Regions from separate parts of the Streptomyces sp. CB03238 genome, predicted to be linked through region 1. Evidence: riboswitches for the same ligand, from Rfam matches in the RefSeq annotation. Region 1 holds a riboswitch; the other holds the start of a gene.
What was found. Region 1 has a riboswitch for S-adenosylmethionine ahead of thrC (threonine synthase). Riboswitches for the same ligand answer to the same signal wherever they lie in the genome.
Positions count from the first base shown of each region.

Region 1 (4,382 bases):
GGTAGTCGTACCGTCACCGGCGACGTCGTCCGTCTTCTTGGCGACTTCCTTGACCAGCTCGGCGCCGATCTTCTCGTACGGGTCCTCGAGCTCGATCTCCTTGGCGATGGATACACCATCGTTGGTGATCGTGGGGGCGCCCCACTTCTTCTCGAGGACGACGTTGCGACCCTTGGGGCCCAGGGTCACCTTGACGGCGTCGGCGAGCTGGTTCATGCCGCGCTCGAGGCCGCGCCGTGCCTCCTCGTCGAACGCGATGATCTTGGCCATGTGAAGTGGTCCTCCCGGACTGGGGTGGATGCTCCGGACCGCGCTGGCGCCCGCGACGGACGGCCTGCCTGCCTGAAGTGGTTCCTTGCCCCACCGGCCTGCAGACCTCACCGACTCGGTCCTTCGTTGTCACTCTCACCTTCAGAGTGCTAACGCCAATGATTAGCACTCGACCCCTGCGAGTGCAAGCGCCTCTCGCATACGAGACAGGGGTCCGGACGCGCGCGAGGGGCCCGCGTCCCCTGGAACGCGAGCCCCTCGGCACTAGCGATGTCGACAGTCGATGGTCGGTCGATCGCGACGCGGCTCTCAGCCGGCGGCGAGCTTGACCATGTCCGCCTGCGGACCCTTCTGGCCCTGCGAGATCTCGAACTCGACTCGCTGACCTTCTTCAAGGGTGCGGTAGCCGTCCATCTGGATCGCGCTGTAGTGGACGAAAACATCCGCACCACCGTCGACCGCGATGAAGCCGTACCCCTTCTCCGCGTTGAACCACTTGACGGTGCCCTGAGCCATGCCTAACTCCCCTATTACTGGCCCTTGCGCAGGACCGCACTTCGCGGACCCGGGTCAGACCTCGCCCCCTGACAGTTCCCCTATGCCTGGCGGCATGGGGAGACCCCAGGAGCGTGCGCCGGAACGCGTCGACCGCCGCTGAATGTATCTGCCCAACTGCCGTCTGCAACAGGTCAATCGGACGAGAATTCCGAGCACGCGTGAACGGAAAATGCGGCTGAATTCGCCAGAATCCTGGGCAAGTCGGGCCCGGCAAAGCGCACAAATGGCGCAATAAGCGGGGCTACTTTGACTTCATCTTGTCGTGACCGGCCGCGTTCTCATATGCGGGTGGCACAGGCAAGGGCGGGGACTTCCCCAACTCTACCGCGCTCAACCATGCAGAATTGCCCCCTCCGCTTGTGAAGCGAAGGGGGCAATTGTCTCCGGAAGTCGGAGGTGATCAGCCGCCGGCGACGGCCGGAATGATCGAGACGCCCGCACCGTCCGGCGTGGCGGTCCCCAGGCCCTGCTCGAAGCGCACGTCGTCGTCGTTGACGTACACGTTCACGAACCGGCGCAGCTTGCCCTGGTCGTCGAGGACGCGGGCCGCGATGCCCGGGTGGTTCTTCTCCAGCGACTCGATGACCTCGGAGAGGGTCGCGCCCTCCGCCGTGACCTCGGCCTGGCCGCCCGTGTACGTGCGGAGGATGGTGGGGATGCGCACGTTGACGCTCATGGTTCGTAATGCCTTTCGGTGCGGGTCGGTCAGGCCAGGCCGGCGTCGCGGAACGCGTCCAGGCTCGGGCGGATCGTCGCGGTCGGGCCGGTGGTCGGCGCGACGGCGTCGAGGGTCTTCAGGCCGTCGCCCGTGTTGAGCACGACCGTCGTCAGGGACGGGTCCAGGGCACCGGCCTCGATCAGCTTCTTCGTCACGCCCACGGTCACCCCGCCCGCTGTCTCGGCGAAGATGCCCTCCGTACGCGCCAGCAGCTTGATCGCGTCGACGACCTGCTCGTCATTGACGTCCTCCACCGCGCCGCCCGTGCGGCGGGCGATGTCCAGGACGTACGGGCCGTCGGCCGGGTTGCCGATGGCGAGCGACTTGGCGATGGTGTTCGGCTTCTGGGGCCGTACGACGTCGTGACCGCCCTTGAAGGCCGTCGACACCGGGGAGCAGCCCTCCGCCTGGGCGCCGAAGATCTTGTACGGCTTGTCCTCGACCAGGCCCAGCTTGATGAGCTCCTGCAGGCCCTTGTCGATCTTCGTCAGCTGCGAGCCGGACGCGATCGGGATGACCAGCTGGTCCGGCAGGCGCCAGCCGAGCTGCTCGCAGATCTCGTACGCGAGGGTCTTGGAGCCCTCCGCGTAGTACGGGCGCAGGTTGACGTTGGTGAAGCCCCAGCCCTCGCCCAGCGGGTCGCCGATGAGCTCCGAGCAGAAGCGGTTGACGTCGTCGTAGTTGCCCTCGATGCCGACGAGGTCACCGCCGTAGATCGCGGCCATGACGACCTTGCCCTGCTCCAGGTCGTGCGGGATGAACACGCAGGAGCGGAAGCCGGCGCGGGCGGCGGCGGCGGCGACGGCACCCGCCAGGTTGCCCGTGGAAGAGCAGGACAGGGTGGTGAAGCCGAAGGCGCGGGCGGCCTCGATGGCCTGGGCGACGACGCGGTCCTTGAAGGAGTGCGTCGGGTTGCCGGAGTCGTCCTTGACGAACAGCTTGCCGGGCTCGACGCCCAGCTCACGTGCCAGGTTGTCGGCCTGGACGAGCTTGGTCCAGCCGGGGTTCAGGTTCGGCTTGTCGGCCACGTCCGCCGGAACGGGGAGCAGCGGCGCGTACCGCCAGATGCTGGCGGGCCCGGCCTCGATCTGCTTGCGCAGGGCCTCGGGGTCACCGCTCGGCAGGTCGTAGGCGATCTCGAGCGGCCCGAAACACAGCTCACAGGCGAAAATGGGACCGAGCTCGAAACGCTCGCCGCATTCACGACAGGAGAGGGCGGAAGCAGGCCCGAGGTCGACGTTCTTGGCGGTGGCGACAGTCTGTACAGCCATGGAGGCGAGGCCCTTTCTCCTCATCTTCCTCATGGCGCGCTTCGCCATGAGACGGATTTGGCACCTTCCCTAGCCGGGGCCTCGCGCAAGATCTGCGAGTGCCGGCTGGAGGGTTGCCGGGGCTTCAACGGGCCGTATCCCTCTGCCCCTCTGGATGAGCTGTATTCGATTGTTCGACTCGTGGACGTGGACCCCCGACATGCATCGGACATCCGCGTTGCTCAAGACTGTAACCGAACCCCCGGACGCTTGAGATGGTCGTCCGATACGCGAGATGGAGATCACGTGCTGGAAGAGGTGGAGCGCTGGCTGGACCGGCGGTCCTGGTCCGTGACGGAGCGACCGCTCGACCAGTTGCTCCCGGCCAAGCGCGGTACGACCGTCAGTGTCGTGCTGCCGGCGCTGAACGAGGAGGCGACGGTCGGCGAGATCGTCACCGTGATCCGCCGCGAGCTGATGTCGGACGCCGCCGCGCTGGTCGACGAGCTGGTCGTGGTGGACTCCGGCTCCACGGACCGTACGGCCGAGGTCGCGGCGGCGGCCGGGGCGCGCGTGGTGCACCGGGACGCGATCCTGCCCCGGATACCCGCCGTGCCGGGCAAGGGCGAGGTGCTGTGGCGCTCGCTCCTGGTGACGAGCGGCGACATCATCTGCTTCGTCGACGCCGACCTGCGTGACTTCTCGGCCGATTTCGTGACCGGAACCGTCGGCCCCCTCCTCACCGACCCGTCCGTCCATCTCGTCAAGGCCATGTACGACCGGCCCCTGGCCGGCTCCCCCGGCCAGGGCGGGCGGGTGACCGAGCTGGTGGCGCGGCCGCTGCTGAACCTGCACTGGCCGCAGCTGGCCGGGTTCGTCCAGCCGCTGGGCGGCGAGTACGCGGCCCGCCGCTCCCTGCTCGAACGGCTGCCCTTCCCCGTCGGGTACGGAGTCGAGCTGGGCCTCCTCGTCGACGCCCTGCACACCGTGGGGCTGGACGCCCTCGCGCAGGTGGACGTGGGCGTGCGCAAGCACCGGCACCAGGACGAGCGGGCGCTGGGCCGGATGGCGGCGGCGATCTACCGGACGGCGCAGCTGCGGCTGTCGCGGGGGCACCTGGTGCGGCCCCGGCTGACACAGTTCGACCGGGCGGAGGAGGGGTTCGTCCCGCGTACCCACCCGGTCGACACCGAGGAGCGGCCGCCGATGGTGGAGGTGGCCGAGTACGCACGGCGCCGCCGGGTGGCGTGAGCGCCGTACGTTTGAGCGTTTCCGCAACGGGCTAGGTTCGTCTCCATGGCAGCCCAGATTCTCGTCGCCTCGAACCGCGGTCCGGTCAGCTACGTGCCACGTGAGGACGGCACGCTCGACGCCCGGCGCGGCGGGGGCGGGCTGGTGTCCGGGCTCTCCGCGATCGGACCGGACGCGGGCGCGCTGTGGGTGTGCGCCGCCCTGAGCGACGGCGACCGGCAGGCCGTACGGCAGGGCGTGGCGGACGAGCCGGGCGTACTGATGCTCGACATCGACGCGCGGGTGCACGCCGAGGCGTACAACGGCATCGCGAACTCGGTGCTGTGGTTCGTGCA
Region 1 is NZ_NBCN01000008.1:185,600-189,981, forward strand. It holds gene groL (chaperonin GroEL) at 1-270, opposite strand, end outside; gene BKD26_RS16825 (cold-shock protein) at 580-786, opposite strand; gene BKD26_RS16830 (ubiquitin-like small modifier protein 1) at 1,229-1,504, opposite strand; gene thrC (threonine synthase) at 1,534-2,817, opposite strand; SAM riboswitch class I at 2,835-2,978, opposite strand; gene BKD26_RS16840 (glucosyl-3-phosphoglycerate synthase) at 3,103-4,047, shown strand; gene BKD26_RS16845 (trehalose-6-phosphate synthase) at 4,093-4,382, shown strand, end outside.

Region 2 (4,382 bases), on a different contig from region 1:
CACTCGTCCCCCTCGTACCGCATCGCCGTCGCGCCCAGCGGCTTCAAGGAGTCCCTGTCCGCGCGGCAGGCCGCCGAGGCCATCGCCGAAGGGGTGCTGCGGGTCCTGCCGGACGCCGAGCTGGACCTGATCCCGCTGGTCGACGGGGGTGAGGGTACGGCGGAGGCGCTGGCCGCCGCGACGGGCGGGCGGCTGGTGTCCCGGGTGGCCACCGGCCCGCTGGGCGATCCGGTCGACACCCACTTCGCGCTCCTCGGGGACGGCTCGGCGGTGGTGGAGATGGCCGCCGTGGCGGGGCTGGCCCTGGTGCCGCGGGGCCGCCGGGACCCGGGCGCCACGACCACGTACGGCGTCGGCGAGCTGATCCGCGCCGCCCTGGACGCGGGCGCCCGGCGCGTCCTGGTCGGCTGCGGCGACTCGGGGACGTCGGACGGGGGCGCCGGCGCGCTCCAGGCGCTGGGCGTCCGGCTGCTGGACGCGGGCGGGGGCGAACTGCCGTACGGGGGGCGGGCCTTGTCCCGGCTGGCGGTCATCGACGCGAGCGGGCTCGATGCGCGGCTGGCGGAGGCCGAGCTGCTGGTGGCGTGCAACCCGTACAACGTGCTGTGCGGCGAGCGGGGCGTGGCCCGGGTCTTCGGCCCCCAGAAGGGCGCCACCCCGGCGCAGTGCGAGGAGCTGTCGGCCGCCCTGGAGCGGTGGGCGGCCGCGCTGACGGCGGCGTTCGCCCCGGGCGTGGACCTGCGCGGAGCGCCCGGCACCGGGGCGTCGGGCGGGCTGGGCGCGGGGCTCGCGGCGGTGGGCGCCCGGCTGCTCCCGCGCTTCGAGGTGCTCCTCGACGGGCTGGACCTGGGTGCCCGGCTGGGTCACGCCGACCTGGTGATCACCGGCGAGGGCGCCCTGGACGCCCAGACCGTGCGCGGCAAGGTCCCGGGCGAGGTGGCCCGGCGGGCCCGGGAGGCGGGCGTCCCGGTCCTCGCGCTGGCCGGCACGCTGGGGCCCGGGGCGCAGGACGCGGGGCTCGACGCCTACGAGTCGATCGCGCCCGGACCCGTACCTCTGTCAGAGGCCCTGGACCGTGCCGCCGAGCTGCTCGCGGACGCCGCCGAGCGGGCGCTGCGCACGGTCCTGGTGGGCACCCGGCTCAGGGCCCGTCTCCCGGACCCGGCCGGGCTCGCGTGCCCTGGCACGCGCGCTCGCGGCGTTGTCGTCGGTCGGCATGGCTCCGCCATGACTCCCTCCTCCGCCTTGCGATCACACGCACCAGACCCCGCTCCCTGATCCGGCCTGGCCCGGGAGACGGGCCCTAGCCGCGGTCGGGCACACAACGCCCGTCCTCCGTACGGTAGTTCCAGCGCGCCCCGTCCCGGACGAGCTCCTTCACGGCCCGAACGAACCGGTCGACGTGCTCGTCCGGCGTCCCCGCCCCGAAGCTGACCCGGATGGCGTTGAGCGCGGTGGTCCCGCCGTCGGGCGCGCCGCACTCGCCGACGTCCTCGCGCTCGCCGCCGAGCAGGGTGCGCACCAGCGGGTGGGCGCAGAACAGCCCGTCGCGCACCCCGATGCCGTACTCGGCGGACAGCGCCGCCGCGAAGTGCGAGCTGTTCCAGCCCTTCACGACGAACGAGATGACGCCCACGCGGGGAGCCTCGTCGCCGAACAGCGACAGCACCTTCACCTCGGGCACCTCGGCGAGCCCTTCGTGGACCTTGCCGATCAAGTGCTGCTCGCGCGCCACGAGGGCGTCGAACCCGGCCTCGGTGAGCGCCTTGCAGGCGGAGGCGATGGCGTACACGCCGATGACGTTCGGCGAGCCGGCCTCGTGGCGGGCGGCGGTGGTGTGCCACTCGACGTCCACCCCGCCGTCGGCGCGCCGCGCCACCTTGCGGGAGGCGCCGCCGCCGGCCAGGTACGGCTCGGCGTCCTTCAGCCAGTCGGCGCGTCCGGCGAGGACGCCGGAGCCGAACGGGGCGTACAGCTTGTGCCCGGAGAACGCCACCCAGTCGACGTCCAGCTCCCGTACGGAGAGGGGGTGGTGGGGGGCGAGCTGCGCGGCGTCCAGGACGATGCGGGCGCCGTGGGCGTGGGCGGCGGCGGCCAGCTCCCGCACGGGCCACAGCTCACCGGTGACGTTGGACGCGCCGGTGACGCAGACCAGGGCGGGGCCGTAGGGCTCCCGGTCGGCGAGCGCCCGTTCCAGCGTCTCGACCGCCTGACCGGGCGTACGGGGCGCGTTGAGGTAGGTGACCCGCGCGTCCCTCCAGGGCAGCAGCGAGGCGTGGTGCTCGGTCTCGAAGACGAACACCTGGCAGCCGGCGGGCAGGGCCCCGGCCAGCAGGTTCAGCGAGTCGGTCGTCGACCGGGTGAAGACCACCTGGTCGCTCTCGCGGCAGTCCAGGAACTCCGACACCGCGGCGCGGCTGTTCTCGAACAGGTCGGTCGACAGCTGCGACAGGTACCCGGCACCCCGGTGCACGCTGCCGTAGTACGGCGCGTACGCGGCCACGTCGTCCCAGACCCGCTGGAGGGCCGGCGCGCTGGCGGCGTAGTCGAGCGCGGCGTACGTGACCTCGCCCCCGGTGACGAGCGGCACGGTGACGTCCCGTCCCAGGACGGGCAGCGGGGCACAAACGGACCGGTCGGCGGCGATGGTGGTGACGGACATGGCGAACTCCCGTACGAAGCAGGCGAATTCCGGGTGCGCGGACGCGTCGGAGACGTCACGGTGCGGTGCGCGAACACCGGAAAAGGGGGAAAAAGGGGGTACCGAAGAAGGGGCGATACGCCCTATCGCATTCGCTTGCTCACGAGACTGCTCCCTTGAGGACCAGGACCCCAGGGTGTGCAGGGGTCCGCGCTTGCCGCAGACCTCGCTGCCTGCGACCTGGTCTTCACCCGGGGCACCCCGCCACGGACGGAGGGTTGCCGGACAGCGGGCCGGGGCCGTAGTCGCTGTCACTCATGACCTTGAAAGGCATCTTGCCATACGTCTCGACATGCGCAAGGCGCAGTCCGGCATCCGGGACTGCGCCTTGCGTCACACGCCTGGCGTCACACTCAGCGGTGGCTGGCCGCCACCCACCGCTCCAGCACCGCCCGCGCCGCGCCGGAGTCGATCGCCTCGGCCGCCTTCGCCATGCCCGCCCGGATCTGCTCGGCCAGCGGCGCGTCCGACGGTTCCAGGGCCACCAGCGCCGCCGCCGCGTTGAGCAGCACCGCGTCCCGTACCGGCCCGGTCTCGCCGGCCAGCAGCCGGCGCGCCACGTCCGCGTTGTACGAGGCGTCCGCGCCGCGCAGCGCTTCCACCGGCACCAGGTCGATGCCCACGTCGCGGGGGTCGAACGCCTCCTCGCGCACCGCGCCGTCCCGGACGACCCACACCTTCGAGGTGGCCGTGGTGGTCAGCTCGTCCAGTCCGTCGTCGCCGCGGAACACCAGGGCGGAGGAGCCGCGCTCGGCGAGCACCCCGGCCATGATCGGCGCCATCCGCGCGTCGGCGACGCCGGTCGCCTGGGCCTTCACCCGCGCGGGGTTGGTCAGCGGCCCGAGGAAGTTGAACGTGGTGCGGATGCCGAGCTCCTTGCGGGCCGCCGCCACATGGCGCAGCGCCGGGTGGAACCTCACCGCGAAGCAGAAGGTGATGCCCGCCTCCTCAGCGACCTCGGCGACCCGCCGGGGGGTGAGGTCCAGGTTGACGCCGAGCTTCTCCAGCACGTCGGAGGAGCCGGAGGCGGAGGACGCGGCGCGGTTGCCGTGCTTGACGACCTTGGCGCCCGTACCGGCGACGACGATCGCCGACATGGTGGAGATGTTGACGGTCTTGGCACCGTCGCCGCCCGTGCCGACGAGGTCGACGGACGGGCCGGGCACCTCGATGAGGTTGGCGTGCGCGTACATGGCGCGGACGAGGCCGGAGATCTCCTCGACGGTCTCGCCCTTCGCCCGCAGCGCGACCGCGAAGCCGGCGATCTGGGCGTCGGTGGCCTCGCCGCGCATGATGTGGTCCATCGCCCACGCCGTGTCGTCGGCGCTACGGTCGCGGCCCTCCAGCAGGGCGTTCAGCACCTCGGGCCAGGAACGACCCGCCGAGCTCGGTCCTCCAGCGGGTTGCACAGCGCTCATGGTCGCTCCTGGTGTCCGTACGTACAGGGATGACCACAGCCTATCGAGACGCAGGGACGGCAAAGAGCCCCGTCCGGTGAATGGACGGGGCTCGATGCGGTGTGGCGACCTTCTGGGGCCCCCCGGGGCGAAGCCCCAGGGGGAAGGTGATCAGTGGTGGCCGTGGCCGCTCGTGATCTCCTTGTACTCCTCGACGGTGGCCTTGGGGATCTGGTTCCCCTCGGCGAAGTAGCCCTTGCTGAGCTTGGCGCGGAGCTGCTGCA
Region 2 is NZ_NBCN01000004.1:104,139-108,520, forward strand. It holds gene BKD26_RS07770 (glycerate kinase) at 1-1,278, shown strand, start outside; gene BKD26_RS07775 (aminotransferase class V-fold PLP-dependent enzyme) at 1,304-2,662, opposite strand; SAM riboswitch class IV at 2,847-2,964, opposite strand; gene trpD (anthranilate phosphoribosyltransferase) at 3,055-4,119, opposite strand; gene BKD26_RS07785 (cytochrome bc complex cytochrome b subunit) at 4,270-4,382, opposite strand, start outside.
Region 2: linked by a shared signal. The riboswitch ahead of BKD26_RS07775 (aminotransferase class V-fold PLP-dependent enzyme) and the one ahead of thrC (threonine synthase) in region 1 are both predicted to bind S-adenosylmethionine.